Regions from separate parts of the Desulfocurvus vexinensis DSM 17965 genome, predicted to be linked through region 1. Evidence: predicted binding sites of a transcription regulator. Region 1 holds the regulator's gene; each other region holds the start of a gene.
The links. The regulator sigma-54, encoded in region 1, starts transcription at its own class of promoters, with help from an activator protein. The targets are predictions, from matches to a motif close to CTGGCACGGNNNNTGCTT.

Region 2: the regulator sigma-54 is predicted to act here: its motif matches at 3,508-3,525, upstream of G495_RS0103910 (YbjQ family protein).
Region 3: the regulator sigma-54 is predicted to act here: its motif matches at 2,580-2,597, upstream of G495_RS20670 (OmpA/MotB family protein).

What each region holds. Positions count from the first base shown of each region.
Region 1 is NZ_JAEX01000005.1:216,677-226,973, reverse strand. It holds gene G495_RS0106595 (PTS sugar transporter subunit IIC) at 1-430, opposite strand, end outside; gene G495_RS0106590 (PTS sugar transporter subunit IIB) at 459-929, opposite strand; gene G495_RS0106585 (PTS sugar transporter subunit IIA) at 932-1,369, opposite strand; gene rapZ (RNase adapter RapZ) at 1,426-2,313, opposite strand; gene G495_RS0106575 (PTS sugar transporter subunit IIA) at 2,327-2,776, opposite strand; gene hpf (ribosome hibernation-promoting factor, HPF/YfiA family) at 2,780-3,319, opposite strand; gene rpoN (RNA polymerase factor sigma-54) at 3,428-4,882, opposite strand; gene lptB (LPS export ABC transporter ATP-binding protein) at 5,086-5,808, opposite strand; gene G495_RS0106555 (LptA/OstA family protein) at 5,809-6,354, opposite strand; gene lptC (LPS export ABC transporter periplasmic protein LptC) at 6,359-6,928, opposite strand; gene G495_RS0106545 (KdsC family phosphatase) at 6,925-7,458, opposite strand; gene kdsA (3-deoxy-8-phosphooctulonate synthase) at 7,439-8,266, opposite strand; gene G495_RS0106535 (CTP synthase) at 8,270-9,925, opposite strand; gene G495_RS0106530 (phosphoribosylformylglycinamidine synthase subunit PurQ) at 10,237-10,297, shown strand, end outside.
Region 2 is NZ_JAEX01000002.1:199,277-209,573, reverse strand. It holds gene G495_RS0103940 (biotin carboxylase N-terminal domain-containing protein) at 1-100, opposite strand, end outside; gene G495_RS0103935 (PilZ domain-containing protein) at 120-512, opposite strand; gene G495_RS0103930 (OmpA/MotB family protein) at 524-1,261, opposite strand; gene G495_RS0103925 (motility protein A) at 1,251-2,009, opposite strand; gene G495_RS0103920 (purine-nucleoside phosphorylase) at 2,133-2,957, shown strand; gene G495_RS0103915 (hypothetical protein) at 3,005-3,328, opposite strand; gene G495_RS0103910 (YbjQ family protein) at 3,606-3,926, shown strand; gene G495_RS0103905 (hypothetical protein) at 4,007-4,555, opposite strand; gene G495_RS17540 (putative bifunctional diguanylate cyclase/phosphodiesterase) at 4,690-6,456, opposite strand; gene G495_RS21590 (hypothetical protein) at 7,062-7,685, opposite strand; gene G495_RS21585 (hypothetical protein) at 7,669-8,724, opposite strand; tRNA gene G495_RS0103895 (tRNA-Leu) at 8,968-9,054, opposite strand; gene G495_RS17535 (PaaI family thioesterase) at 9,092-9,541, opposite strand; gene G495_RS0103885 (DUF554 domain-containing protein) at 9,791-10,297, shown strand, end outside.
Region 3 is NZ_KI912582.1:211,995-222,291, forward strand. It holds gene G495_RS19765 (GGDEF domain-containing protein) at 1-620, shown strand, start outside; gene G495_RS19770 (motility protein A) at 839-1,720, opposite strand; gene G495_RS20670 (OmpA/MotB family protein) at 1,717-2,547, opposite strand; gene G495_RS0115625 (DUF3108 domain-containing protein) at 2,738-3,547, opposite strand; gene G495_RS0115630 (molybdopterin-dependent oxidoreductase) at 3,688-5,769, opposite strand; gene G495_RS0115635 (cytochrome c3 family protein) at 6,813-7,544, shown strand; gene G495_RS22910 (4Fe-4S dicluster domain-containing protein) at 7,550-8,743, shown strand; gene G495_RS0115645 (RnfABCDGE type electron transport complex subunit D) at 8,765-9,721, shown strand; gene rnfG (RnfABCDGE type electron transport complex subunit G) at 9,725-10,297, shown strand.

The sequences.
Region 1 (10,297 bases):
CCCGGCGCACCAAAAGGCCCGGGTTGTAGGCGCCCTGGCGCTCCGGCGCAAGCCAGTGCTGGAGGGTGTCGAAGGCCGCGTTCTGGTGGGCGCGGTGCACCCGCTCCAGCCCTGCGGCCATCCAGGACAGGGGCAGGCCGATGAGGATGGGGAACACGGCCCCCGAGGCGCCCGACAGGCCGAAGGCCGACATGAGCGCCAGGGCCGCGAGGTTGCCCGCTGCGGGGTTGGGCGGGATGAAGGTTCCGGCGGGGATGAGGTCGAGCCAGAGCAGCTCGAAGACCAGGGCCACGGACACGGCCTGGGTCACGTCACCCGTGAGCAGGCCCCACAGCAGCCCCTGCACCAGCGGGCGTTCGAGGATGCCCAGGTTCAGCGAGAAGCGCAGCGACGAAAAGACGGCAAAAAAAAACTCGCCAGCAGCGTCCAGCCCGCCAGGGCGCCCAGGGTGGCCGAGGCTACCACAGCCGACCCACCTGCACCGGCTCGCTCGGCACGCAGCGGAAGTCCAGGGTCACGCCCTGGGCCGCGAAATAGCGCAGGCAGACCTTGTCCTGCCCGCCCAGGGCCACATGGGCGCAGATCTGCTCCTTGCCCGGGCCGTAGTGCATGTTGCCCAGGTTCAGGCTGCTGAAGGACAGCCCGTGCTCGTGGGCCCGGCGGGCGTCCTGGCACGAGGCGAACAGGATCAGCACGTCAGGCTCGCCGCAGTCCTGGAAGACGCCGGACAGGAAGCCGTGCAGGCCCTCCACGGCGACGAAGAACTTGTCCACGTGGCTGGGAATGGCCAGGCCCATGATCTCCTGGCGCAGGGGGTCGGCGCTGAGTTCGTCGTTGGCCACCACGATCATCCGCGAGCGGGTGAAGGGCAGCCAGGTTTCGATGATCTGCCCATGGATCAGGCGATTGTCCACGCGCACCCAGAACACGGTCAGCTCCCCGCCACCTTCTGGCGCAGCACCTCGCCCGCCACGACGATGCCCTGGATGCCTGCGGCCTTGGCCTCGTCGGCCAGGCGCGACAGGGGCAGCGAACGCATGCCCAGCACCTTGAGCAGCATGGGCAGGTTGACCCCGGTGATGACTTCGAGCTTGCCCGTGCCCAGCAGCGACAGGCTCAGATTGGTAGGCGTGCCGCCGAACATGTCCGTGAGCAGCAACACGCCCGAGCCGCAGTCCACATCGGCCACGGCCTGGCGCAGGGCGTCCATGGTCGCGTCCATGGCCACGTTGGTGTCCACGCTGACGGCGACGCAGGCGTGCTGCGCGCCGAGGATCATCCCGGCGGCGGCGATGAGCCGGGTGCCGTAGTCGGTATGGGTGACGACAACAACGCCTACGTCGCCCTTGGGCTTTTTTTCCTTGGTCATCGGCTCGGTTGTGCTTGCGGCGCGGGCCGGGGCCTGCGCCCGCCTGCCCGCCGCCGTCATTTCAGGTCGATATGCCGGTGTTCGAGAAAGACTGCATAATCCGAGTTGCGCAAGGAGTCAAAGACTGCTTCGGCCACAGCCACGGAACGGTGCCGCCCGCCGGTGCAGCCGAAGGCGATGGTCAGGCGGTAGCGGCCCTCGCGGGCGTACAGGGGCAACAGGAAGTTCAGGTAGTCGATCTGGCGACGCAGGAACTCGTCGCCAGGCTCGCGGCCAAGCACGAAGCGGGCCACGGGCTCGTCCTTGCCCGACAGCGGCTGGAGCGCCTCCTCGAAATGCGGATTGGGCAGAAAGCGCAGGTCGAAAACCAGGTCGGCGTCGGTGGGCACGCCGTGCTTGAAGCCGAAGGACAGGATGTACAGCCGCAGCCCCCAGCGCTTGTCGCGCAGGAAGTTCCACTTCTCCTGGAGGGTGCGGCGCAGGTCGTGGATGGAATAGCCCGTGGTGTCGAGCACCAGCTCGGCCTGCTCGCGCACCGGGGCCAGCATGGCCCGCTCGCGGTCCACCGCCGCGTCCAGGGACAGGGCGCCCTCCAGGGGGTGGGGGCGGCGGGTGGCGGCGTAGCGCCGCAGCAGCACCGCGCGCGAGCACTCCACGAACACGATGCGCGGACGGATGCCCAGGGTCGCGCACTGCGCGAGCGTCTCGTCCCACTGGGCCAGGAAGTCCGACTGGCGCACGTCGATGCCCAGGGTCAGGCCCCGGTGGTGCAGCTCGGCCTGGGTGTCGAACAGGCGCACCACGGCGGGGATGAGCCCCGGAGGCATGCCGTCCACGGACAAGAAGCCCAGGTCCTCGAAGACCTTGAGGGCCGTGGATTTGCCCGCACCGGACAGCCCGGTGAGGATGACCACCGGGATGTGGCCGTCTGCCGCCTGGGTCATGACCCGCCTCCGCCTACGCGCCCTGGAGCAGCCGCCACAGGCCGTCCGCCCCGTCCGCAGCCAGGAACGACTTGCGGAAGGCGTCGTCCTTGAGCAGGCGCGAGACGCCGGCCAGCACCCGCAGGTGCTGGCCGACGACCTGCTCGGGCGCCAGGACAAGGAAGAAGATGGTGCAGGGCTTGTGGTCCAGCGCGTCGAACTCCACGCCCTGCGCGCTACGCCCCACCACGAGGACAATCCTCTCGATGCTGTCCATCTTGCCGTGGGGAATGGCGACGCCGTCCCCGATGCCGGTGGTGCCGAGCTTCTCGCGCTCCTTGAGCACCTTGAGGGCCGCGCCGGCGTCCAGGCCGGGGACATGGTCCCCGGCCACGGCCACCAACTCGGCCAGGACCGCGTTCTTGGTCCTGGCCGCAAGGTCCGGCAACACCAGCTCCTTTTCCAACAGCTCGCCAATGATCATGCGTTACATCCCCGGGTCGATGAGGCCGAAATCCCCGTTCGAGCGGAGATAGATGACGTTGATGCGCTCGGTCTGCGCGTTCTGGAAGACCAGGAACTCGTAGCCCAGGCTCTCCAGCTGCATGGCCGCCTCCTCGACGGACATGGGCTTGGGCTCATAGGCGTCGGTCTCGGTGATGGTCGGCACGCGCTCGCCGCCGCCCGCAGGCTCGGAGAAGGACACCACGTCCATGCGCACGGTGCCGCGCTGGCGGCGCTTGTCCTTGGCCTTCTCGCGGATCTTGCGCACCTGGGCGTCCATCTTGTCCAGCACCAGGTCGATGGTGCTGTACATGTCCTCGGACTCCTCGAAGGCCGAGAGGTTGTTGTCGTCCCAGGTGAGCACCACGTCCGCCTTCTGGCGGAACTTCTCCACGGACAGGTTGATTTGCAGTTCGGCGTTGTCGGTGCCAGCGTACTTGATCAACTTCTCGAACCGCGCGGTGGCGTACTTCCTGAGGTGGTCGGAGGGTTCGAAGTTCTTGAAGTTGAAATTGATCTGCATGGGCTGTCCTCCTGTCTTGGGTGACACAACGGCACTGGTCGGGCGGGTTTCCGCCAATTCCAGTGTAGAGCGAAACCGGGCCGAAATAAAGGGCTAGTCGGCGCGGGATCAAAAAACCTGCTTGCGCTTGGAGGAGGAGCGGACGCCCAGGGCCGTGCGGTATTTGGCCACCGTGCGCCGGGCGATGTTGACCTTGAGGGTGTCCTTCAGGTGGTCGGCGATCTTTTCGTCGGACAGGGGGTGGCGCGGGTCCTCGCCACTGATGAGCTGCTTGATGAGCGCCTTGACCGACTCCGAGCCCACCTGGGAGCCGTCGTCCATTTCCAGGGCGCTGTTGAAGAAGAACTTCAGCTCGAACACGCCGTGGGGCGTGGCCACATACTTGCTGGTGGTGATGCGGCTGATGGTGGACTCGTGCATCTCGATGTCGTCGGCGATGTCCTTGAGAATCAGCGGCTTGAGGGCCGTGACCCCGCGGCGGAAGAAGCCGTCCTGGAAGCGCACGATGCTCTCCACCACCTTGTAGAGCGTGCGCTGGCGCTGGAACAGGCTCTTCATCAGCCACACCGCCGAGCGCATCTTCTCCTGCACGTACTCCTTGTCCTTGGAGTTCTTGGCCAACAGCCCGTCCATGTAGAAGGAATTGAGCTGGAGCCGGGGCAGGCCCTCCTCGTTGAGCACGATGACGAAATCGCCGTCGTACTCGTAGACGTACACGTCGGGGCTGACGTACTGCGGCTCCCCGCCGCCGTAGCTGGAGCCGGGCATGGGGTCCAGGGTCTGGAGCAGGTCGAGGTATTCCTTGAGCTGGTCCATGGTCAGGCGGAACTTGCGGGCCACGGGCTTGAAGCGGCCCTTCTCCAGGTCTTCCAGGTGTTCGCTGACCAGCTCGATGAGAATGGGGTCGTCGTAGCCCAGGACTTCGATCTGCACCAGCAGGCATTCGCGCGGGTCGCGCGCGGCAACGCCCACCGGGTCCAGCCGCTGGATGCGCCGCACCACGGCCTCCACCTGGGCCGTGCTGGCCCCGGCCATGGCGGCGATCTCCTCGCTGCTGGCCTGCAGGTAGCCGTGCGAGTCCAGGTTGCCGATGACCACCTCGCTGATGGCCACGTCCCGGGGGCTGAAATCCGACAGGCGGATCTGCCACTCCAGGTGGCTTTCCAGCGAGGGCTTCACCGACAGGCGGGCGTCGTAGGCCATGCCCTCCTCGGGCACCTCGGACTCGCGCATCAGCGCCTGGCGCGACGAGCTGGAAAACTCGCCCAGGTAGTTCTCCCAGTCCGCATCGCGCGCAATATCGCGCTCCACGGCCTCGTCGCCCTGGGCCGGGCGCTCGGGCTCGGCGGCGGCCTCGAAGGCGTCCTTGCCGTCGCGCTCGGCGGTGTCCTCGAAGGCTTCCTCGGCCTTTTCATCCAGCAGGGGATTTTCGAGCAGCTCCTGCTGGACCACGTCCAGCAGTTCGAGGCGGGAAAGCTGAAGCAGCTTGATGGCCTGCTGCAGCTGGGGCGTCATCACCAGCTGCTGCGAAAGCTTCATCTGCTGTCTGAGTTCAAGTCCCATCGTTGCCCGTCGTGTTCAGGTGCTGGATGTGCCGGGCCCCGGGGCGCCCGCAGGGGCGCCTTATCCGCCGGAGCGGCCAAAAGCCCCCGTCCGGCGGGGCCTGCCTTGCGCGACACGGCCAGACCATGCCACAGACGCACAGGCCTTGCAACTCAAATGGCAAGGATTTTGTATAGGCAAGGAAGCGCAGGAACTGCGCAAGATTAGAGGCTGAAGGCCTCGCCCAGGTAGACCTGGCGGGCCTGGGGGTTCTCGCAAATCTCCACGGGCGTGCCCGAAAGGATGACCCGGCCCTCGTAGACCAGATAGGCCCGGTCGCAGATGCGCAGTGTTTCCCGCACGTTATGGTCGGAAATGAGCACCCCGATGCCGCGGTCCCGCAGCCCGCGCACGATGCCCTGGATATCGTCCACGGCGATGGGGTCGATGCCCGCGAAGGGCTCGTCGAGCAGCATGAACTTGGGGTCGAGGATCAGCGCCCGGGCGATCTCCAGACGGCGGCGCTCGCCGCCGGACAGGTGCATGGCCTTTTGCGCGGACAGTTTGGCGATGCCCAGCTCGTGCAGCAGGGCGTCGGCCTTGGCCTTCTGCTCGCGGTGCGAGAGCTTCGTGTTTTCCAGGATGATTTCCAGGTTTTCGCGCACGGTAAGCTTGCGGAACACCGAGCTTTCCTGCGGCAGGTACGACAGGCCCAGGCGCGCGCGCTCGTGCAGGGGCAGCCCCGCGAGCTGGGCGCCGTCCAGGCTGACCTCGCCGCCGTTGGGCTTGATGAGCCCGACCAGCATGTAGAAGGTCGTCGTCTTGCCCGCGCCGTTGGGCCCGAGCAGCCCGACCACCTCGCCCTGGGCCACGTCCAGGGCGATGTCGTGCACCACCTCGCGCTGGCCGTAGCGCTTGCACAGGCCGCTGGCCGCCAGCAGAGCCATCTACTGGGCCTCCGGCGGGGTCATGAAGATGGCCTCCACCTGCTTGCCCGGGCCGCCCTCGACCTCGCTGCGGTTGTCCTTGAGATACAGGCGGATGATGCGCCCGGTGATGTGGTTGTCGCCGTCGGTGAGCCGGGGCTCGCCCTCCATGACCAGCACCCCGGTCTGCACGTGGTAGGTGGCTGTGGCGCAGGTGCCCTGGCGGCCTTCGCGCTCAAGCTGCACGTCGCCCTCGGCCACGATGCGCTCCACCTCGCCGGGCCCGGCGGGCTGGCCGGGGGCGGCCTTGGCGGCGGAGCCCTTGGCCATGTGCACCGTCAGCTTGCGCGAGCGGATGGTCATGTCCGGGCGCTGCACGAAAACCTGGCCCTCGAAGATCACCACCCGGTCGCCCTGCTCGTAGCGCACCTTCTCGGAGGTGATGCGGGTCGGCACCTGGTCGCCCTTGGCCTTGCCCTTGTCCGCCGCCAGGACGGGGCCGCAGGCCAGGCACAGGGTCAGCGCCAGCAGGCACAGGGCGCAAAAAGCTCTCGCGGTTCGCTGCACGGAATCACTCCTTTGGGCCGGGGGCGAGGGTGCCGGTGAGCACGCTTTCTATCCCGCCGTCGGCCTGGATGTCGTTGGTGTCCAGGTCCATCACGACCCGGGGCGCGTCCAGGGTCATGTCGGGGCGCGACAGGCGCACAGTGCCCGTAAGCACGAGCCGACGCTCGGCGCTGCTGTAGTCCAGCCGCTCGGCCCGGGCCCGGTTGGGGCCGGAAACGATGTCCACATCCGGCCACAGGCTGGCGTCGCCCGAGGCCTGGTTCACCTCGCCGCTGGTGGCGTTGACCGCGACCTCGCCCGTGCCGTCATTGAGGTAGTAGACGATGCGCGGATTGTCCACCGCCACGACGCCCGTGTCCTGGGCGTAGTGCGCGCCATCGGCCTTCAGGCGCCATTCCGTGCGCCCGTCGGCCCCGCGCGAGAGCTCCACCCCGCGCAGCGACACGTCCACGTCCACGTCGTCCAGCAGCTCGGCGGCGCGCTGCAAGGCCTGCCGGGCCTGATAGGCCGACCAGCCCGCCACCGCCGCGACGGCCAGGGCCACCAGGAGCACCCAGGGCAGCCAGCGTCTCATCGCGACCGCCACAGGGCCCACTGGGCCCCCAGGTCGCCCCGGGCGTCGAGGATGAAGCGCACGGCCTCGCGCACCGCGCCGTGTCCGCCCGGGCGCGTGGACACCCACGCCGCCAGGTCCAAAATCTCCGGCTGGGCGTTGGCCACGGCCATGGGCAGGCCCACCAGCCCCATGGGCCCGGCGTCCACCCAGTCGTCGCCCAGGTAGGCCATCTGCGCCCATTCCAGGCCGCGCGCCTGGCGCATGCCGTCCAGCAGCGGCGCCTTGGCCAGATGCCCGGCGTGGTATTCCTCGATGCCCAGCTCGCGCACGCGCTTCTCCACGGCCTCGGACTTGAGCCCGGTGATCACGGCGATCTCCAGCCCCGCGCCCTGGGCGACCTTGATGCCCAGGCCGTCCTGCACGTTGAAGCGCTTGGAAACATTGCCCTTGGGGTCGTAGTACAACCCGCCGTCGGTGAGCACGCCGTCCACGTCGAGCACCAGAAGCCGCACCCCGGCGGCGCGCTGCCTAGCGGACGCGCCGGGCACGGGCCACCCCCCAGAGGTCAAGCAGGTCGCGCAACAGCGGCTCCAACTGGTCCAGCGGCCAGGAGTTGGGGCCGTCGCACAGGGCGCGGTTGGGGTCGGGGTGCGTTTCCAGGAACACGCCGTCGGCCCCGGCGGCCACGGCGGCCCGGGCCAGGGTCGGCACGAACTGGCGCTGCCCGCCGGAGCTGGCGCCCTGCCCGCCCGGCAGCTGCACCGAATGCGTGGCGTCGAAGACCACCGGGCAGCCGTGGGCCTGCATGGCCGGGATGGCGCGCATGTCCACCACGAGGTTGTTGTAGCCGAAGCTGGCCCCGCGCTCGGTGAGCCAGAGCATGGCGTTGCCGGTGCTGCGGATCTTGCCCACGGCGTTGGCCATGTCCCACGGGGCGACGAACTGGCCCTTCTTGACGTTGACCACCCGCCCGGTGCGCCCGGCGGCCACCAAAAGGTCCGTCTGGCGGCACAGGAAGGCCGGAATCTGGAGCACGTCGGCCACCTCGGCCACGGGCGCGGCCTGCGCGGGCAGGTGGATGTCCGTGAGCACGGGCAGGCCGGTCTCGGCCTTGATCTCGGCCAGCAGATCCAGGCCCCGCTCCAGGCCCGGGCCGCGGAAGCTCTCCACCGAGGTGCGGTTGGCCTTGTCGAAGGAGCTTTTGAAGATGACCGGCAGCCCAAGGGCGCTCCCGATCTCGGCCAGGCGCCGCCCCACGGCCAGGGCCACGTCGCGGCTCTCCAGGGCGCAGGGCCCGGCGATGACGAAGGGCCCGGCCTCGGCCAGCCGGTGCAGTTCTTCCGGGGTCGGGGGCATGGGTCAGTCCTTTTTCTTTTTGGCGCCGTACTTCAGCCGCTTGGCCGCGCCGATGAACTCGCGGAACAACGGGTGGGGCCGCATGGGGTTGGACTTGAACTCGGGGTGGAACTGGCAGCCCAAAAACCAGGGATGGTCGGCCAGCTCGACGATCTCCACCAGCTCGCCGTCGGGCGACAGGCCCGAGAAGGTCAGGCCCTTGGCCTTGAGCTGCTCGAAGTAGGCCTTGTTGAACTCGTAGCGGTGGCGGTGGCGCTCGTCGATATCGTCCTGGCCGTAGGCCGCGTAGGCCTGGGTGTCGGACACCAGGCGGCAGGGGTAGGCCCCCAGGCGCATGGTGCCGCCCTTGTTGCACAGCGCGTCGCGCACTTCCATGCGCCCCTTCTGGAAGTCGTACCACTCCTTCATCAGGTAGATCACCGGATGCGCGGTGTTCTGGTCGAACTCCTCGGAGTTGGCGCCCGCGAGCCCGGCCACGTTGCGCGCGAACTCGATGACCGCGCACTGCATGCCCAGGCAGATGCCGAAGAAGGGCACCTTGTTCTTGCGGGCGTACTCGATGGCCTTGATCTTGCCCTCCACCCCGCGCGAGCCGAAGCCGCCCGGCACGAGCACGCCGTCGCAGTCCTTGAGCAGCCCCGCCACGGACTTGGAGTCGATCTCCTCGGAGTTGATGTAGCGCAGGTTGACCTTGACCTCGTTGGCCACGCCGCCGTGGACCAGGGCCTCGTGCAGGCTCTTGTAGGCCTCCTTGAGGTCCACGTACTTGCCGCAGATGCCGATGGTCACCTCGCCCTGGGGGTGGTCCAGGCGCTGGACCAGCGCGTGCCACGCCGAAAGGTCCGGGTTCTTGGCGGGCAGCTTGAGCATGATGGCGACCTTCTGGTCCAGGCCTTCGTCGTAGAGCTTGAGCGGCACCTTGTAGATATTGTCCACGTCCACGGCGCAGAACACGGCGTCCTTGTCCACGTTGCAGAACAGGGCGATCTTGGCCTTCACGGACTCGTCGAGGGCGCACTCGGAGCGGCACAGCACGATGTCGGGCTGGATGCCGATGGAGCGCAGCTCCTTGACGCTGTGCTGGGTGGGCTTGGTTTTCAGCTCGCCGGCGGTCTTGATGTAGGGCACCAGGGTCAGGTGGATGTAGAGGACGTTCTCCTTGCCCAGGTCGCTGCGCAGCTGGCGGATGGCCTCCAGGAAGGGCAGACCCTCGATGTCGCCCACGGTGCCGCCGATCTCCACCAGGGCCACGTCGAGGTTGTCGCCGCCCAGGGAGAGCACGGCGCGCTTGATCTCGTCGGTGATGTGCGGGATGACCTGCACCGTGCCGCCCAGGTAGTCGCCCCGGCGCTCCTTGGTGATCACGGTGTGGTAGATGGAGCCGGAGGTGTAGTTGTTGCGCTGGCTCATGGGCACGTCGAGGTAGCGCTCGTAGTGGCCCATGTCGAGGTCGGTCTCGGCGCCGTCGTCGGTAACGTAGACCTCGCCGTGCTGGAAGGGGTTCATGGTCCCGGGATCGACGTTGATGTAGGGGTCGAGCTTCTGGATGGTGCAGGTGAGCCCCCGGGCCTTGAGCAGCGCCCCGATGGAAGCCGCCGCGAGCCCCTTGCCCAGGGAGGAGAGAACGCCGCCGGTGACGAAAATGAACTTGGTCTTCATGGTCAGGACCTGCCCTCTTTGCTGATTGTCCTCGGTGCGTGCGGCCAGGCGCCGCGCGCCCGTGTCGTACGCGGGGCCGCCGCCTGCGCGCCATTCAAGTGCGAACCCGCCGGAACCGGAGGGTCCTGGCGGGTTGCGGCGGTGGCAAAACCTCTGTATCTGGCTAATTTATCATGCAAAATCAGAAATTTGAGGGCCCGGGTCATCACGGTTCCATGTTGACGCTTTGTGGATGTCTCATTATGGTCCCTCGTGTTTCAGGTACGCTAGTCAACGGGCATTCGCCTGTCAAGAAAACATTGGAGGAGACCATGGCCCAGGTGAAGACGCTGGTCATCACCGGATACGGAACCAATTGCGAGGTGGAATCGG
Region 2 (10,297 bases), on a different contig from region 1:
GGACACAAACAAAATCCAGGCCCAATTTGATACAGGCCTGGGCTATCCTCATGGCGATCTCGCCCCTGTTGGCTACCAGTACTTTTCCTTTGGTGGGCACGTTCCTTGTCCTGGTTGGATCATTGGCTCTGCTGCTTCTTGCGCAGGGCGATCATGCGCTTTTGGACCTCGAGGACGAGCTTGTCGAGCTTGACCTCCTGGCGGCGTTCCAGGGCTTCGAAATTGCAGCCCACAAGGCCGTTGTCCAGGATGCGCATGACCTTGGCGCGCAGCTTGGGGATGAACACCTTCTTGTTGATGAGCAGGTCGAACTCGAGCTGGGCTCCCGGCGCGTAGGGCGCGCCCCCCGGGGCCTTGAAGGCCAGGCCCATGGCGGACACGTCCATGACCTCGCAGGTCGCGCCGCGCTCGGGGATGAAGACCCCAAGTCCGGGAATCTTGGCGCGGAAGGCCCGGCGCTGGGCGCCCTGCTCGTCGCCGGCGATGGAAAAGGACAATTCCTCGGAAGACATGGCGACTCCTGCTACTTGCTCACCTGCTTTTCGAGCACGATCTCGACGCGGCGGTTGCGGGTGCGGTTCTCCTCCGTGTTGTTGGGGAACAGGGGCTCCATGTCGGCCAGCCCCGTTGCTGTCAGCCGCTTTTGGTCGATACCGAGCTGCATTAAATAGCGCAAAACATACACGGCCCGCAAGGACGAAATTTCCCAGTTATCCTTGAAGCGTGAGCGCGGGCTGGGGGGCACGTCGTCGGTGAAGCCCTTGATGTTGATCTGCTGGTCGTTGGCCTTGACCAGGAAATCCTTGAGCTGGCGCAGGACCTCCTGGCCGCGCTCGTTCAGCTCCACCTCGCCGCTGGCGAACAGCACGTCGCCGGGCAGGCGCAGGGTGATCTTGCCCTCTTCGAGCACGGCGCCGACCACGCCCTCCACGCCCTTGCGGGTGATGAAGGTGCGCACGTCGGAAAAGACCTTGCGCTGGGCCTCGATGAGCTGCTTTTGCAGCATCACCGTGTCCAGGATGGCGGCCTCCTCGCTCTTGACGCGGGCGGTCATGAGCTGGTCGTCCTTCTTGCCCAGGGCCAGCTTCACGGACAGGAACGAGTCCGTGAACTTCTTGGGGTCCAGGGTGGACATGGAATAGAGCAGGATGAAGAACACCAGCAGCAGGGTGACCAGATCCGCGAACGTCAGGATCCATTCGTTCCTTTCGGGCTCCAGCTCCTCGGTGCCGAGGACGGATTCCCACTTGTCATCGGCCACTGCTCTTGCGCTCCTTGGGCGGCTCGAACGAGGACAGCTTCTCGTACACCAGCCGCGGGTTGTTGTTCTCCAGGATGGACTTGGCGCCCTCGAAGATGATCTGCAGGTGCAGCTCCTCCTGGCTGGTGCGCGCGCGCATCTTGCCCGCGAAGGGCAAGAAGATCAGGTTGGCCATGATGGTGCCGTAGAAGGTGGTCAGGATGGCCACGGCCATGGCCGGGCCCAGGGAGGTCGGGTCCGAAAGGTTGGAGAGCATCTGCACCAGGCCGATGAGGGTGCCGATCATCCCGAAGGCCGGGGCGTAGCCCGCCAGCTTCTGGAACACCTCGATGGAGATGTTGTGGCGGCGCTTCATGGTGCCGATTTCGATGGTCAGGGTGTCGCGGATGAGCATGGGGTCGGCGTTGTCGGCGATGAGCTGGCAGGCCTTCTTGAGGATGGGGTTCTCAGTCTGGATGTTCTCCAGGGCGATGAGGCCCTCGCGGCGGCTGATCTCGGCGATGCGCACCATGATGTTGACCACGTCCTCGACCTTGCCCTTCTTCTTGGCGAACATGGACAAGGCGCCCATGTGCGAGTCGATGACGTCCTTCAGGGGGAAGGTCACGCAGATGGCCGCGAAGGTTCCACCCACGACGATGAGCAGGCCCGGCCCGTTGTAGAACAGGCTGAGGTCCCCGCCCATGGCCATGGCCCCGATGACGAGCACGAAGCCGAGTATGGAACCAAGTAGGGTGACGATATCCATGCGTGATGCTCCGCTAGTGTTGCTCCGGCGTTGACACACAGGTGGAATGCGTCAACACTCTCCCCCGGATGGCCGCCGGGGCCGACCAGTTCCGCCAACCCCGTCCCGAAGACTCATACAATTATGCAAAACATCGAAAAAGTCCAGAAAGCTGCGGACTTCATCCGCGCGGGCCTGCCCGCGCCCCATGCGGCGCGCATCGCGGTCGTCCTGGGCACGGGCCTTGGCGCCTGGGCCGACGGCCTGGCCGAGGTGGCCTCCTTCGACTACGCGGCCATCCCTGGCTTCCCGTGCTCCACCGTGCAGAGCCACGCCGGAAAGTTGACGGCGGCCCTGGTGGGCGAGGTGCCCGTGTGGGTCCAGCGCGGGCGCTTCCACCTCTACGAGGGCTGGTCGCCCGCCGAGGTCTGCATGGGCGTGCGCACCCTGGCCGCCCTGGGCGTCTCGCGGCTGATCATCACCAACGCCGCAGGCGCCCTGAACCCCCAGTTCGACGCGGGCGGGCTGATGCTCATCACCGACCACATCAACTTCACCGGGGCCAACCCGCTCATCGGGCCCAACCAGGACGCCTGGGGCGAGCGCTTCCCGGACATGAGCCGCATCTACGACGCCGGGCTGCGCGATCTGGCCCTGGAGCGGGCCCGCGAGCTGGGCATTCGCCTGGAGCGTGGTGTCTATATCGGCGTAAGCGGGCCAAATCTTGAGAGCCCGGCGGAAACCCGCGCCTTCCGGCTGCTGGGGGCCGACGCCGTGGGCATGTCCACCGTGCTGGAGGTCATCGCCGCGCGGCATATGGGCCTTGCGGTGCTGGGCATCTCGTGCCTGACCAACAAGAACCTGCCCGACTGCATGGGCGAGACCTCCCTGGCGGACGTCATCGCCCAGGCCGAGGCCGCCGCCGGGCGCCTGTCGCGCCTGCTGGGCGCCGTCATCGCCTCGGCCTGACCCGGCCCGCGCCCGGGGCTGGCCGCCGCCCCGGGCCGCGCCCGGCCTCAGGCCTGGGAGTTAGGGTACGGCGCCACCACGTCGTCCATGTCCATCTGTTTGGCGCGGAAGCCGTCGGCCTCGATCACGTAGCGGGTGAGCAGGTTCTCGTCGTGGTCGATGATGTCCAGGCCGCTCTCGTGCCCGTCGGCCATGGCCTCCATGACCCGCAGCACCACGTCCTCCACCTGCTCGTACTCGCCGTCGTGCTCGATGGTCACGGTGCCGTCCGCGTAGCTGACCTCGTCGAAATCGAGCACTTCCTCCAGGCGTTCGAAGGCCTGGGGCGAGATGCCGTTGAACGTGCCGAAAATCTTCACACCCTTGCGCATGGCCTCTTCTCGCAGACAGGTTCCCGGGGCGCCCCGGGGTTCGGGTTCCTGCCCTTTACCTAATTCCCCGGTTTTTGAAAGTCGAGGGAAAAGCGGACCCTTGACGCCGCAGGCCCCGCCGCCGCGCCCCCCGGGGCAACGATTCCTGACAAATCTTTGGTTTACGGCATGTTGCCCCGTTGGCAAGGTGTTTGCTTGAAGGAGGGCGATCCGCGCGGCCAGTGCCAGCGGTTCGACACCTCGCATCCCGCAAGCCCAGTTTCCAAGGAGGACCACCATGCTCTCGCTGCTCAAACGCCCCGAGCCCGAAGGCGCCCAGAGACAGAAGATCGACAGCGCCAAGGACCTGTTCACCTCCGGCCAGTTCCAGGTCGTGACCACCGGGGACATGCCGGGCAAGGCCGTGCGCCGCATCATCGGGCTCGCCGCCTTCCGGGCCTATGACATGGAGCAGGCCTTCTACGGCATGATCACCCGCGCCCTGACCAACGGGGCCAACGCCATCGTCGGCTACCAGGAAAACGTGGCCTTTCATCCCGACGGCAGCAAGTACATCTCCTGCTACGGCACCGCCGTGCGCGTGGTGGACGCCAAGTAGCGCCAAAGCCCCTCGCCGAACGCAAACGGGGTGCGGCCTTGCGGTCGCACCCCGTTTTTTTGCATGGCGTGGGCGGGGCCCTAGAGCCCGGCCTTGCGCTCGAGCAGCAGCTCGTAGGCCTTGAGCCCCGCGTAGGAGGTCAGGTCGCGCCCGTCGAGCACCGTCTGGTCGAGGATGATGCCGTCGATGGTGCGCCCGGCGCTGACAAAGCGCGTGAGGTGCATCAGGAAGGAGGCCTCGGCGAAGCGCTCCGAGCCCAGGGTGAAGTCCAGGGCGTCCACCTGGAACCTGCCGCTGCCCAGGTAGTTCACGCGGTGCGCCCGGGCCGTCTCGTTCAGCCAGGCGCGGAAGTCGGCCAGGGTCAGGTCCTGCGCCGCCTTGCGCACCGCAGTCTCGCTCACGCCCAGGCGCGTGACGCGCACGACGATGTAGCTCATGTCGCGGCCATCGGGCAGCAGGAACATGCGTTTGTCCAGGTCGGCCATGGGGTCGGCCTGGACGGCAGGGGCGGATGAGGCCGCAGGGGCGGCCTTCTGCGCCCCGGCTCCTGTGGTCTGGCAGCCCGCCAGGGCCAGCCCCGCGACAAGCAGCAGGGCCAGCAGCGCCCCGCCCAGGGTAAACCGTGCCATCGTCCGCCTCCGGTATGCGTCAGGGTTGCGGGCCGGGGCGGCGCCCCGGTCCGCGCATTGGATACACCGGGGCGCGGCGTTTGCCAAGCCCGGCCCGCAGGGCCGTGCGGCCCGGGGCCCGGGCGCCCTGGCCCTCAGGCCCCCACGGCCAGCGGCGCGCTCCCCGGCCCGCCCTCGCGCCCCCCGGCGTACAGCGCCCTGCCGAGCAGGGCCCCGGCGGCGTGCGCGTCCACCGCGCGGGCGTAGAGCCAGCCCTGGGCGCGGTCGCAGCCCAGGGCCCGCAGGGCTTCGGCCTGCCCGGGCGTCTCCACGCCCTCGGCCACCACGTCCATGCCGAAGGTGCGCCCCAGGCCGATGATGGCCCGCACGGTGCCGCCATGGACCGGGCTGTCCACCATGCGCGCGATGAAGGAGCGGTCGATCTTGATGGTGTCGAAGGGGAAGCGGTGCAGGTTGGACAGCGACGAGTAGCCCGTGCCGAAATCGTCCATGACCAGGGACGCGCCCATGGCCCGCACGGTGCCGATGGCCTGCTCCACCTCGCTGGAGGGGTCCAGCAGCAGCGATTCGGTGATCTCGATCTTGAGGCGGCTGGCCGGGGCGCCGCTGGCACGCACGATGGCTTCGAAGTCCCTGGCCGCGTCGTGGCGCATGAAGAAGCGCGGCGACAGGTTGACGCTCACCGTGGCCTGGCCGGGCAGCCCGGCCCCGGCCCAGGCGCGCAGCTGGCGGCAGGCCTCGCCCAGCACCCAGCGGTCGATGTCCATGATCAGCCCGGCCTCCTCGGCCAGGGGGATGAACTCCCCCGGGGGCAGCAGACCGCGCTCGGGGTGCTGCCAGCGGATGAGCGCCTCCACCCCGGACACCGCCGCGCTCTCCAGGTCCACTATGGGCTGGTAGTGCAGGATCAGCTCGTCGCGCGCCAGGGCCCGGCGCAGCTCGGCCTCGCACTCCAGCAGGCGCAGCGCGTGGCGGTGCATGCCGTCGTCGAACAGGGCGTAGCCCGCCTTGCCTGCGGCCTTGGAGCGGTACATGGCCGTCTCGGCGTCGCGCATGATGTCCTCGGCGCTTTGGTAGCGGCCCGCGCCCAGCACCACGCCGATGCTCACGCTGCTGAAGAACTCGCGGTCGCCGAAGCGCACCGGCTCGCCCAGGGTTTCGCGGATGCGCTCGATGACGCCCCTGACCTCGCGCAGCTCCCAGGCGTCGGGCAGCAGCACGGTGAACTCGTCGCCGCCAAAGCGCGCCAGGGTGTCCACGTCGCGCAGGCAGGAGCGGATGCGCGCCGCCGCGCAGTTCAGGAACTCGTCCCCCGCGCGGTGGCCCAGGCTGTCGTTGACCAGCTTGAAGCGGTCGAAGTCCAGGAAGAGCACGGAAAAATCGTAGTCGTCGTGGCGCCGGGCCAGGCGGTGGGCGCTTTGCAGCCGCTCCATGAACAGCGTGCGGTTGGGCAGGCCGGTCAGGGCGTCGTGCAGGGCGGCGTGGCGCAGGCGGACCTCGGCCCGGCGCACGGCGGAGCGGTCCTCCAGGGCGGCCACAACGCACAGGGGCCGGCCCTGCCCGTCGCGCAGCACGGCCCCGCTGCGGCGCACGGTGAGCGCCTCGCCGTCCGGCGCGGGCAGGTCTTCCTCCACGACGAACTCGTCGCGCAGGCCCTGGGCGCATTCGCGCAGCAGCTCCGGCAGGTGGGCCGCGCCGCCGCCGTTGCCGTTGCCGGAGCACAGGCAGCGCCCCCGCCAGCAGTCGTCGTCCCCCAGGCCCAGCAGGCTGCGGGCCGCAGGGTTGCACTCCAAAAGCCGCCCGCCCATGTCCAGCACCTGCAACGGCGTGCCCAGGCGCTCCATGAGGGGCCACAACTCTCGAACCGGATCGTGCGCCAGATGCGAATTGACCTTGCCCATCGCCACTCCTTTGGCCGGGGTTCACCAGGGCCGGAGCCATAAATATTGAAAATGAAAATCAGTGTCAACACAAGGCGGCGGGATTTATTGACGCAGGCCAGGAACTTGCGCGCGGGGCGGGGCGTCCGGGCAGGCCCGGGCCGACGGTACGAACGCGCAGCCCGCTCCAGGTCCGTGGACGCCCGGACCCGCCCGGGCCCGGCCAGGGCAGGGGTCGAGGCACGGGCAAAGGCTCGGGGCGCAGAACGCCGAGCCCCGTCTCCAGCGCTGCCCAGGCCCATACCCTGGTCACGCCCGGGCATGGCCAGAGCGCCGGGCGTCATCCTGGGCTGCGGCGCGCGGAACCCAGAGCTCTGCCGAGGCCCTGCCTGCCCGGCCCGGTCAGGGCCTGCCGCCACGGCCCCACCCCGCTCCGCCGGAATCCCACGCCCAAAAAACAACAGGTCCCCGCACCCTTTTCGGATGCGGGAACCTGTTGCCAGAGGGGTGTAGAGGCACAACCGCAATGTGCTGGGCCTAGAAGGAATACAAAAGAAAGCCAAAGAAACTATCCCACATGTTGTCCTGCCTAACGCCTCTGCGCTTTGGACAGTCTCCGTTCGCTATCAGGTGTCCGCTGAGTGAGAAGCGTCTTCATCCTTCTTTGGAGTGATCATTTTCCCATACCCATCAGGAACAATTGGCCTTGCAGAAGCAATGATGTTCTGATTATCAAAGGCCTGGGGTCGAACCCGCTCATGATGTTTGGCCGCTTCTATGTTCAATCTGCTGCGAATTCTCTGCAAGCTCAATACACCAGGAATCAATGATAATGCACGGATGGCTACATACCACACCATGAAGGCAATCGCACCACTTAACCAAGGGGCGGATAAAGAACGCAAAGAGTCTGCTGCCAAGACTTCCTTATCGTGGGGGGCGACGGCTACGCCTAGGACGAGCACCAAGACTGACACGAAGGCTATCCCGAGCAACGCAAGCCATAGCTTTTGCTGAATCTCGAGAGCGGTCCCAAGTTTCTTCGCCTCGGCAGGTGACACGAAGTCGGGCTGGGTAAATCCGGCGGTAATCGGTATCACCTGAACCAGCGCGGCCACGAGTAGTCCAAGAAAGGCGAAGAGCCCATTGGCCATGCCTTCCCAAACTGAAAGGTTCACCCAGCGGTGGGCGGCAATGCCTACCGCAACCGCTGATACCAGTTGAAAAATATGCTTAAGTCTGCTGTCCACGTTGCACGCCGTCTGTTATTTTCCCATTGGAGACAAAAACATTATAGGCTTCGAGCATCGATCGCAAGACATCTTCTGGTTGGAGCAGGCTGGTTGGCCTTTTGGCTTCCCCTTCACCGTGGGTAACAAAAAGGACACTCGCAGGATGTTGTAAACGCACCGTTCCATCTGGAGCCTGCCGTCCATCTTTGCCACGAACCTGCAGTTGGCTATCAGGGAGATTCCTCAATCCAACTTCCAGATCCTTCAGTATGGCACGGCTCATTTTCCGCTTTTTTGTTTTATATCCGATGTGAACTTCCACTGAAAGTGAGCCATCTTCAGGTAATTTTTGCATTATTTTTTCAACATCGGCCTCATTATCAATCAGGGCAACAAGAACTTTTCGGGCCTTGAGCCAGCCAGCTAGCAACGTTTGGCTCAACCCCCCCGACTCTTCAACCACGGTCTCTGTTGGAAGCGACTCCGGTCCAGCCTGCCGCGTGACCGTTCCTCCGACGATGACTTCCCTAATGTCCTCGAGATCACCTCCTACCGCCTGTGCGTCGAACTTGCTGGCAAAGACGACCTTGACCCCTTTAGGCAGGACGCCCGTTTTATCTGCCAATAGCCACGAAAAATATTCTTCCGCAGCTTCGGTCCGAAGAGACTGACTTTGCAGGAGAAATACATGGTCATTTTTGACCATCCAGTACATCAGCGAGTGGATCAGTTCACCATTCTCCGGCTTCGGCAATTGTTGGACATCCGCCATAGGAGCGTCTTCTTTGCTGTCATCGAAGAGTGCTTGAGTTTGGTCTTTCGTAAAGTGTGTGATGTCCCCAAAAAGGTAGTCTTTTTCGACCGCCAAAGCGTTGATAAAAAGGCTATCTTCATCTCGCCTCAACATCCTGAGCCGGTACCTCTCTTTGAGCTTCGCGGGAGAACCTTGAGGCTGGTGCTCAGCGGCCTGCCTAACGAGTTCTTCAAAGCTCTTCCTTGGCGGATTCGTGTCCCATGTGAAACGACGGTAGTGGACGGTCACAGGCTTGCGCCACATGCAGCAGAACCTCCAAGGGATTTAGACAATGCGGTTGAAAGTCATTGATCAATAAAGCTCTATGTGTCATGACGCATCCGTTGTCAAGGGGCGTGGATAGGCCCTCGGCGTATAGATTTCGGCGAAGTCACTGCGCGGTCACGCCGCTTGGCCGCCCACGGCACCACCCCGCTCCGCCGGAGTCCCACGGCCAAAAACAACAGGTTCCCGCACCCATTTCGGATGCGGGAACCTGTTGTTCAATGGTACCGGGGGCGGGAATCGAACCCGCACATTGTCGCCAATGCCAGATTTTGAGTCTGGTGCGTCTACCAGTTCCGCCACCCCGGCCAGTGCCCGGTTTTCCTATGGCATCGCCCGGGCGGCGTCAAGGGGTATCGGGCGCGGCGGCCTCGGGGCCGGGCCTGCGGGGCATGACCAGGAAGGAGCCCGAGGCGCGGGCCAGCAGGCGGCCATCGCTGTCGGTGACGCTGGCCTCGGCGAAGACGATGGTCCGCCCCCGGCGGACGACCACGGCCCGGGCCCGCAGCGCCGCGCCGGGCCGCGCGGGCGACAAAAAGCGCACCGAGCACTCCACCGTGGCCGTAATCAGCCCCTCGGCCAGCCCGCCGATGACCGCGTGGGCCATGGCCTCGTCGGCCAGGGTCGCCAGCACGCCCCCGGCCACCACGCCCCCGCCCTGCACCAGCCCCGCGTTGGGCGGCAGGCGCAGGGTCGCCTCGCCGTCGGTGACGTGCTCCACCTCCACCCCCAGGGTGGCGAACAGCGGGTTCACCGTCTGCCCAGGCTGCTGCAACGCGTCGAGATAGCTGCGCATCGTTTCCTCCTTTGGCCCGCTCTCCCCTGGGGCCACCATGCCCGCGAACCGCCCCGGGCGCAACCCCGCGCGCCCGCGGTGCTGTTCGTGGACCACGCGGCTTCGTGCATCCGCAACCCCGCGCGCCCGCGCCCCGCCGTGGGGCAGCTCCAGGCTTTTGCGCCGGGTGGCGCAACCCCGCGCGCCCGCGCGCCCGCGCCGCCCACCCGGGGCTTGTGTTTCGCGGCGCCATGGCCTAACAGCGTCCCGATGCTGCCTGTGGGAACCATCGTCAACGTGCTGGCCGTGCTGGTCGGCGGGGCCGCCGGGCTGCTGGCGGGCAACCGGCTGCCCGAGCGCTTACGGCTGGTGGTCTTCCAGGGGCTGGGGCTGTGCACCCTGGCCATCGGCGTGACAATGATCCTCAAGATGCACAACCCGCTGGTGGTCATCTTCAGCGTGGTCATGGGCGCGGTGGCGGGCGAGCTGCTCGGGCTGGAGCGGCGCTTCGAGGCCCTGTCGGAACGGCTCAAGGCGCGGCTCAAATCGGACAACGAGCTGTTCACCGACGGGCTGGTCACGGCCTTCCTGATCTTCTGCGTGGGCTCCATGACCATCCTGGGCGCCTTCGACGAAGGCCTGCGCGGCGATCCCACGCTGCTGTTCACCAAATCCATGCTCGACGGCTTCGCGGCCATCGCCCTGGCGGCGACCTACGGGCTGGGCGTGCTGTTCTCCGTGGTCCCGCTGTTCCTGTACCAGTATGGCCTGACGCTG
Region 3 (10,297 bases), on a different contig from region 1:
TTGCCAGCCGCGAGGACTGGCTGCGCTGCCGCCTGAACGACACGGCCCAGAGCATGGAGAAGTTCGAGCAGCTCTCCTTTCTCGACGGCCTGACGCGCATCTCCAACCGCCGCTTCTTCGAGATCCGCGTGCGCGAGATGGCCGCCCGGGCCCTGGAGCGCGGCGAGGCCTTCCACCTGATGATGATCGACTGCGACGGGTTCAAGGGCGTGAACGACACCCTGGGGCACATGGCGGGCGACGACCTGCTCATCCGCCTGGCGGAGATCCTGCGCCTGTCCACCCGCGAGGAGAAGGACACGCCCTTCCGCTACGGGGGCGACGAGTTCGGGGTGCTGGTGGCCGGGGTGTCGCGCCGGGGCGCGGTGGAGCTGGCCGAGCGCATCCGCCGCCGTTTCGCCGACCTGGGCATCCCCGGCACCTCGCTCAGCGTGGGCGTGGCCGAGGGCCCCGGGCCGCTGCTGGGCGACGTGGAGCTCGTGGCCGAAGAGCTCAAGCGCGCGGCGGACGACGCCCTCTATGCCGCCAAGAACGGCGGCAAGAACCGCGTGGTCACGGCCTGGGCCGACGGCCCGGAGCAGCCCGCAGCCCCGGCGGGCCCGGTGGTCAGCGCCGGATAGCTTCCGCCCGGGGCCGCGCCTGCGGGCCCCGGGGCAGGGCGGCCTGCCCCGGCGCGACGGGCTGGCTGGCCCCCGCATCCCCGTGCGGACGCAAAAGCCAGCGGGCTGCCCCGCTGGCTCCACCAATGCCGTTGCTTCAGGATTCACTCCGCCTGCCCGGCCAAGCCACCCATTTCGCGACCGGGGCGGAGCATGACCTCCGCCCCGCAGCGCCCCGGCTAGCGCCTGCGCTGGGCGGCGCCGCCGCCCGTTCCGGCCCCGGGGGCCTCGGCGGGGGCTTCGGCGTCGCGGCGCTGGCGGGCCAGCTTGAGGTAGCGCCGGCGCATGTCGTCGAAGGTCTCGCGGGTTTCGCGGCGCGCGGCCGGGGTCAGGAACGAGGAGAGCTTCTTCTCCAGCACGTGGGGGTTGGTCTCGGTCTTGATGGCCGTGACGCCCTCGATGATCAGCTTGTGGACCAGGATCTCCCGGTCGGTCTTGCTGCGGATGTTCTCGGCCACGGGCGAGAGCACGAAGTTGCCCAGCAGGATGCCGTACAGGGTGGAGATGAGCGCGATGGGGATGTATTTGAGGATTTCGCCGGTGTTGCCCAGCCCGAAGAGCAGGCCGATGAGGCCGATGACGCTGCCCGCCAGGCCGAAGGCCGGGGAGTAGGCCGCCATGGCCCGGAACACGCGCTCCTGCTGGCGGCGCCGGATCTTGAAGAAATGGATCTCCGTCATCAGGATGTCGCGGATGTCGTCCACGGCGTAGTTGTCGGCCACCATGTTCAGGGCTTCGCGCAGGAAGTTGAAGGTGGTGCGCTCCCCGGCGTGCTCGAGGCTTTGCAGCCCGTCCACGCGCGAGCGGATGGACAGGTCCAGCAGCACGCCGATGACGTCGTCGGGGTTGGTGCCGCCGTGGCGGTAGGCGCCCCGGGCCACGAAAAAGGCGGTCTTGATCTGGTCCAGCGGGAAGGAGAGCAGCGTGGCGCCCAGGGTGCCCGAGGCCACGACCAGGATGGCCTCCAGGTTCAGGTAGGCCCCCAGGCTGCCAGCCATGGCGAAGGCGATGATGAAGATGATCACGCACAGGGCGGCGCCGATGGCGTTGGAACGGGTCATTGCCCTTCTCCCTTGTAGTCGATGGACGCGGGGGCCGTTGGCCGCTTGAGCTCGATTTCCACGCGGCGGTTGCGCAGCCTGCTTTCGGGGGTGATGTTCGGGGTGCGCGGCTTGTACATGGCATGCCCGGAAACGGTGATCTGCGCGGGGTCCACCCGCCCGGCGCCCATGAGCACGCGCGCCACGTTCAGCGCCCGCGCGGTGGAGAGCTCCCAGTTGGTCTCGAACTCGGGGGTGTGCACGGGGGTGTTGTCCGTGTGCCCATGGACGTGCACGTCGTAGCGGGCCTTGGCCGCGATGGCCGACACGGCGGCCAGGAAGCGCAGGCCCTCGGGCTGCACTCGGGCGTCGAAGCGCTCGAAGAGCATGGGCCCGTGCATGCTGATGCGCACGGTGTCGCCCTCCAGTTCCACATGCACGTCGGTCAGGGCCGACTCGGTGACCGCCGCGCTGACGGACTCGAAGAGCTTCTGCGGGCCCGTTTCAGGCAGCAGGCCGGGCACGTGCTTGTCGTACACCGGCACATCGCCCTTGCGCGTGCCCACCTCGGAGACCTGGTCCACACTTTCGAACTCCACATGCCCCCGGAACGCCTGGAGATAGTCCATCTTCGCGCTGGCGTAGACGAAGAGCACCGTGAACAGCACGAACATGGTCATCATCAGGTCGGCCCAGGGCACGGACCAGTGGACCTCGGGCACGTCGGTGTCGCCGCCGAAGATGTCCTCCTCGTACAGCTTGATGCGCCGGGCGCGGGCCACGGCGGGGTCGGGCACGGGCCCGGCCAGGGGCGGCGGGGCGCCCTGGGCGGTCTGGTCGCTGGGCATGCGGTCCTCCATGGGGGACGGTCCACACGGGAAAGCAAGGACCATGCCCGCCAGCAGGCGGGCGGCGGCCCGGCGCGGGGCGGGGCCGTGAAAGCGGCGGCCCGGGCCGCATTCCGGGCGGCGGGGCCGGGGGCGGGCCGGGCGGCGCGCGGGCGCCGGGCCCCGGGGTGTCGGAAAACCGACGCCCCGCTCAGGGCCCGGGGGCCCAGCCCGCGTAGCAGTCCGCCGGGCCCTGCATCTCGGTCAGCAGGGCATGGAAGTGGCCCACGGCGACCTTGCTGGAGATGCGCACCGGGATGCGCCGCTCGTCGGCGGTGACCCAGACGTGCAGCGCGGCCCCCGGGCTCTTGCGGAACACGCCGCCCACGTGGGACAGGTCCGGCTCCACGAGGTAGCAGTCGAAGGTCCCGGCAGGCACCTCCACGGTCTCGCGGGCCAGCACCGTGGCCCGGCCCAGGACGCATTTCACCCCGTCCGTCACCGGGCGCAGCACCGTGCCCCCCAGCTCCAGGGGCATGATGCGGAAGGCGTAGAACACCGACAGGGGGTCGAAGGTGTCCGGGTAGACGCCGATGGGGTCCTTGGGGCCGTTGGTGAGGTTGGAGTACTGGGCCTTGAAGCGGTCCCAGAAGAAGCGCACCGTGATGTCGCGCTTGTAGGAGCCCTCGCGCTGCTTCTTGAGGTAGAGCAGCGAGCGGTTCAGCCCGGTGTCGGTGTAGGCGTCCACCGTGTCGCGGACCTTGTAGAAGAAGTCCACGAACTCGGTGGTCTTGGCCTGCATCCGGAAGTGCAGGGCAGGCTCGCCGTCCACCTGCGTCACGGGCAAGACCTCGATGGACGACTCTCCGGCGGTGAGGGCGGCCCAGCGCAGGGTGTAGACCAGCCGCTCGCCCGCGCAGAAGGGCAGGCCCTCCAGGGCCGTGGCGGGCGCGGGCCGCAAGGCGGCCAGGGCCAGGACCAGGGCCAGGACAGTCAGGGGACGGATGCGGGGATTCGCCATGGGCTCGGGCGCTCCGGTCAGGGTTGCGGGGACGCGGCAGGCGCAACCATATCCTGGATCGGGCCCGGGGAAAAGGGGGCGCCGGGGGAGCGGCGGGCCGCTCCCCCGGCGCGGGGGTTGTTTGTATCTTGCCTGTGCCGTTATGCCTTGGCGATGGTGATGAAGTGCTCCTGCATGGCGATGGCGCCGCCCGCCGGGTCCACCTTGTCCAGGCCGCCGGTCATCATCTCCTGGTCGGCGATGCCCCGCGAGGAGCGCGATTCGGCGGGGATGCGGTGGCCGAAGCCGTGGACCATGAAGGCCGCCTCGGGGTGGATGAAGTCCGTGACCAGGGCCACGGACTGGGCCGAGTAGCCCCCGCCGGACACGGTGATGGCGTCACCGTCGGCCAGGCCCAGGGCCTTGGCCCGGGCGGTGTTGATCCACACCGGGTTCACGGGCATCTGCTCGTTGAGCATGGTGTTGTTGACGGTGTGACCCTGGGTGTGCAGGGCGCAGCGGCCAAAGGCGATGCGGAACTGGCCTTCGGGCGGGGCCGCCGGGCTCTGGTAGGGCAGCAGCGAGGGCAGGCCCATGTCTTCGAGCTTCTGGCAGACGACCTCGATCTTGCCCGAGGGCGTGCCGAACTTGAGCTCGTCCCAGGTGCGGTACTTGGGCTTGTCGGCCAGCCAGATCTCGCCGGTGGCGTCGAAGTCCGCCGGGGTGTAACCCGTGCCGTCGAGCTGGAAGTTCCACATGTCCTGGGCGGTCTCGAAGGCCAGCTCGGGGCGGCCCAGGCGCTTGGCCAGCCCGCCGAGGATTTCCCATTCGGCCCGGGTGTCGTAGCGCGGCTCCACGGCGCGGTCGCGGCGGAAGAAGTACGCCTTGACGCCCTTCTTGGTGGCGATGGGCGAGTCGCGCTCCAGGTAGGTGCTCATGGGCAGGACCACGTCGGCGTGCCAGGCGGTGTCGGACCAGCTGAAGGTCGTGGCTACCAGCAGGTCGAGGTTTTCCCATATCTTCTTCATGCGTGCCTGGTCGGGCATGGCGTGCAGCGGGTCGTGGCGGTGCACGATGTAGGCCTTGACCGGGTACGGGTCGCCGGATTCGATGGCCTCGTAGGCCTTGTTGATGAGCCCGGGGCCCGCGTCGATGTGCTTGAGCTTCCAGCCCGCGCCGTCGGCGCGCTTTTCCTCGGGCTTGGGGAACAGGGCCGCGAAGGACTTGAGGCCCTTCTTGCCGAAGTCGCCGGGGCCGTTGACGAAGGGCAGGCCGCCCTTGGCGCCGATGGACCCCAGCAGGGCGTTGATCAGGTACGCCGTGCGGCTGACGTAGAAGGACGTGGTGTAACGCGCGGTCATCCAGCCCGGGTGCCAGATCACGGCGGGGGCGGCGGATTTCAGCTCCTTGCAGAACTTGACGATGGCCTCGGCGGAAATGCCGGTCTCCTGCTCGGCCCACTCGGGGGTGTAGGGCGCGACGAAGGCCTCGAGCGTGTCCAGGCCCTCGATGAAGCGCTCGGCGTAGTCCTTGTCGTACCAGCCGTTGGCCAGCAGGGTGTTGATCACGGCCAGGTTGAAGGCGTAGTCCGTGCCGGGGCGGATCATGAAGAAGTTGTCGGCCTTGGTGGCGGTGATGTTGGCCCGGATGTCGATGCAGGTGACCTTGCCCCCGGCGGCCTTGCTGTCCAGCACGCCGTTGACTTCCTTGACGTTGATGGCCTCGAAGATGTTGCGCGTCTGCAAGACGAGGTGCTTGCAGTTCTTGTAGTCGTAGCCGACTTCCTTGCGGCCCTTGCCCATGACGGACTTGGCGGCGTGTTGCACGTTGCGCGCGCAGGCGGCGTCGTGGTTGCAGTAGTTGGGCGAGCCGATGGCGCGCATGAAGGCCTGGTGCAGGTCGGCGAAGGGGCCGCCGCGGTCGGACCACAGCACCGCGCGCGGGCCGTGCTCGGCCATGATGGCCCGGAGCTTGTCGGCCACGTAGTCCAGGGCCTCGTCCCAGGTCACGGTCTTCCACTTGCCTTCGCCGCGCGCGCCCTGGCGGATCATGGGCGCCTGGGGGCGCTCCTCGTCCATGAGCAGGGCGTAGCCCGCCCCGCCGCGCGGGCACAGGCCGCCGGCCATGCCGGGATCGTGCGGGTTGCCCTGGATGAAGCTCACGTTGCCGTCTTCGGTTTCCACCATGATGGGGCAGCGCACGGAGCACATGCCGCAGACGCTGTAGACGGTTTTCTTGGCCATGGCGATTCTCCCTTCGTCTTGCCCCGGGGGGCGCTGGATGAAAAATACGAGCCCCGTTCCTCCAGGCTCGGCATGTGCGCCGCGAGGCGCGGTCTCCCAGCTACAGGCTGTACAGCAGGCTGGAAGCATTTGGCAACCGGAGTCGCGCTTTTTGTGAATAAAAGAATTTGCGGTTTCCCCCGAAGCGGGATGTGAATTAAAGTAAAATATGTCGGCATATTAGTGGCTGTTGCCCTGGCGGGCGCCCTGCGGGTGCGAAATTAATTTGCAGCGGGGTGCGGGGCGGCGCCGGGGCGGTTGCGGGGGGCTGGTTGCGTGCGCAACTGGGGCCCGGGCAGCGCACCCGGGGCGGGCAGGGCGACGGAACGAATCCGGGGAGCGCCCGCCAGCCGTGGCTTGGCAGCGCTGGGGCCATTGCGGGAAAAGGCGAGTGGAGCAGTCGGAATGCAGTGCCATAGTGTGCGCATGGCGGTACTTTGCAAGACGCGTCTTCCATATAATGATATGGCGCAGGAGCATGTGAAATATATCCGAAAAAAAGAGTGGGCTTGACACGGGCTGTCAAAATGTGGTTCGGAGTACTAGCCTCTGAAACGAAAAGCCTGTTTTTACAGGCGTGATGCGGCTGCCGGAAGCGACGTGGGGTGTCGTTTTCCGGCCCTCCCGAGGAGCGTCAAGACCAAGGAGCGAAGGCCATGGCCTTCACCTGGCCGAACCTGGCGATGAAGCCGGCCTGCGGGCTGGCTGTCGGGCCCGCCCTGGCGCGGGCAGTCGGGGAGTTGCCGTCCGCCTGGTGCGCCGGGGCGGTGCCCGCAGGGATGTCTGCGGGCGCGCCACGGGCCGCCGGGCCCGCCTTTGCGGCGCCAGACAGGCGCCGCTGGACGGTTGGGGCAACGGGAGCGGGCCCGGGCCATCCGGGCCGCCGGAGCATCTAGGGCAGGAGGCGCACTGCTTCCCGCGTCCCTTTTTGGGCAGGACGCGGAAGGCGTTGCAGGAGTTTCAAACGGTGTGTGGCCCAATCAACCGCAGAGAGGAAGTGTCCCGTGCAAACGCGCTACAAGCCGATCGCCATCGTCACGGTGCTCCTGGGAGTGCTGGGGGTGGTGGGGTATCTGAGTCCGGGTTCCACGGAAGAGATGCCCACCCGCCTGCTGTTCGAGAACGCCGGGGGCAAGGTGGTATTCACCCACAAGGTCCATGCCGAGAAGTACCAGATACCCTGCCAGCAGTGCCACCACGAGAGCGACGAGCCCTCGAGCAAGCCTCTGCCCTGCGGCTCCTGCCACCCTGCCTCCTATGAGGATGGCTTCGTGGCCGCGCACCAGGACGCCATCGACCAGCAGTACTGCAACCGCTGCCACCACGCCGAACTGGCCGAGAGCAAGTTCGACCACGAGGGCCACAAGGACTACGTGGGCGGCTGCACCGATTGCCACCACGACAGCACCATCGAGCCCGAGCCCACGGCCTGCTCCGACTGCCACCAGCAGGAGGGCGACGAGGCCATGCCCTCGCTGATGGACGCCACCCACAAGCGCTGCGCCGACTGCCACGCGGACATGTTCGACCAGAAGCTCGAGGGCTGCGAGAACTGCCACGGCATGGAGAAGGGCGGCACCATGTATCCTTCGTGCTCCTCCTGCCACTTCGAGTCCAAGGATCTCCCCCTGGCGGCCCGGATGGAGGCCTACCACGTGGGTTGCATGCAGTGTCACAAGGAAAAGGGCGCTGGCCCCCATACCCCAGAAGACTGCAACAAGTGCCATTTCCGGTGAGCGCCATGACCAAGCCGAGATTCAGCCTTCTTAGCGGTAGCAGCGGTCCCGTGCAGGCCGGCCCCGAGCCCGGGGTTGTGCGCATTCCCCTGCGCGGTCATTCCACGAAAACAATCAAGAAGAAGGCCCCGGTGAACCCCGGGACCCTGGTGGCCGAGCATCCCGGCACCTCCGTGGGCGACGCCCACTCGCCCATCCTGGGCGTGGTGGCCGACGTGACCGACGCCGAGGTGGTCATCACCGCCGGCCCGGCCCAGCCCGCCAAGGAGGGCGAGGCCGCTCCGACCGCCCCCGCCGTCGCGCCCGTGCCCCTGGACGGCCTGTCGCGCGACGACCTCAAGAAGGCCCTGAAGTCCCTGGGCGTGTCCACCTCGGCCTTCGCCAAGGCGCCGCTTTTGGTGGTCAACGGCCTGAACCCCGAGCCCGGCACGCACATCGCCGAGGCGCTGCTGGCCCAGTGCCGCGAGACCCTGGAAAAGGGCCTGGCCCTGGTGCAGAAGCTGGTGGAGCCCCCGTCGGTGGTCCTGGCCGTGCCTGCGGGCAGCGCCGCGACCCTGCACGGCTGCACCGTCAAGCAGCTCTCGCCCGTGTACCCCTCCAGCCTGAACCCGCTGGTGGTCAAGGCCGTCACGGGCAAGGAGTCCATGAACGGCGTGACCGTGGTCAGCGTCATGGACCTGTACGGCGTGGGCCGGGTGGCCGAAACCGGGCTGCCGCTCACCGAGACGGTGCTCACCGTTGGCGACAAGGCGCTGCTGGTCAAGGTCGGCACGCCGCTGGCCGACGTGCTGGCCCAGGCGGGCGTCGCGCCCGAGCCCTGCGACCGCGTGGTCGTGGGCGGGCCCCTGCGCGGCAAGGCCGTGGCCTCGACCGATGCCGGGGTGGCCAAGGGCGACTACGCCCTGACCGTCGTGCCCGCCGCGGCTTTCCCGCCGGTCACCGACAAGGCCTGCATCAACTGCGGCGAATGCGTGCTGGTCTGCCCGTCGCGGATCCTGCCCGGGTTCATCACCCGCTTCGTCGAGTTCAAGCTGTTCGACAAGGCCAAGGAGTACCACATCGAGGCCTGCATGGAATGCGGCCTGTGCGGCTATGCCTGCACGGCTCGGCGGCCCCTGATGCAGTTCATCCGGCTGGGCAAGCAGACCCTGGAACTTCAGGCCTCGGCCCTCACCGCCTGCCGCCTGCAGGGCGAGTAACCGAGAAGAGAGGACGCTCCCATGGCGAAAGAGGCAACCGCACCCACCCTGTACACCGTGGCCGCGCCGCCCCACTGGCACTGCGGCCGCACCGTCACCGGGGTCATGCAACAGTATATCCTGGCCCTTGTTCCCGCCGCGGTCATGGCCGTGGTCTATTACGGCCTGCCCGCCCTGCGGGTCATGGCCCTGTCGTGCGCCACGGCTGTGGCCGTCGAGGCGCTGTGCTGCCGGATCATGGACCGCGAGTCCAGCGTGGACGACTTCCACGCCGTGCTCACGGGCCTGCTCCTGGCCTTCCTGCTCCCGGCCATGGCGCCGTGGTGGCTGGTGGTCATGGGCGCGGCCCTGTCCATCCTCATCGGCAAGATGTTCTTCGGCGGCCTGGGCGGCAACCCGCTGTGCCCGGCTGTCGTGGGCTGGGCCATCGTCGCCCTGTCCTGGAAGACCCAGGCCGACCCCGACGCCATGGTGCTCAGCACCATGCTGATCAACCCCCTGACCCAGCTCAAGTACCTGGGCCTGGAGGCGGCGCAGCAGGTCAGCACTACCGATATGCTCCTGGGGCGCCAGCTCGGCGCGCTGGGCGCGACCCAGGTGCTGGCGCTGCTGGCTGGCGGGGCGTACCTGGCGGCCCGGGGCGTCCTGCGGCTGTGCATTCCCCTGGCCTTCCTGGCCGGAGTGCTGCTGACGGCGGGGATATTCTTCATGCTGGACCCCGGCGTGCACCCGAGCCCCGTCTTCCACCTGCTGACCGGCAGTGTGGTGCTGGCCGCGTTCTTCCTGGCCACGGACCCCAACTCCTCGCCGGTGACCCGCCCGGGCATGGTGGCCTTCGGGCTCACCTGCGGCGTGATGACCGTGCTCATCCGGGTCTACGGCATTTACCCCGACGGCACGCCCTTCGCGGTACTCTTCGCGGCCCTGTTCACCCCGATCTTCGATCTCATCCGGCCCAAACCCTTCGGCGCGAGGTGAGCCATGCGTGAAATCATCAACATGATCGTCGTGCTCTCGCTCATCAGCGGGACTTCGGGCCTGTCCCTGGCCTATCTCAAGGAACTCACGGCCAAGCCCATTGAGGACCAGGTGCTCTTCTATGTCCAGGGTCCGGCCATCAAGAGCGTGTTCGCCGACGCGGACAACGACCCCCTGGCCGAACGCAAGAGCTTCGAGACCCCCGAGGGGCCGGTGATGGTCTTCCCGGCCAAGAAGGGCGGCAAGCTCACCGCCGTGGCCCTGGAGGGCTTCGGCGGCGGGTTTGGCGGCGACATCGGGGTCATCGTCGGCATCGACCTGGCCAAGGACTCCCTGGCGGGCATCGGCGTGACCACCCTCAAGGAGACCCCCGGCCTGGGCACGCGCGTGGCCGAACCCAAGTTCCAGCAGCAGTTCCGGGGTCTGCCCCTGGACCGCGTGGGCCTGAGCGGCAAGGGGGGCAGCGTCGACGCCATCTCCGGAGCGACCGTCTCCAGCGTGGGCACGGTGACTGCGGTGAACAAGGCCATCGACATCTACAAGGGCCTCAAGCCCCAACTGGAAGGGGCCTTCTAG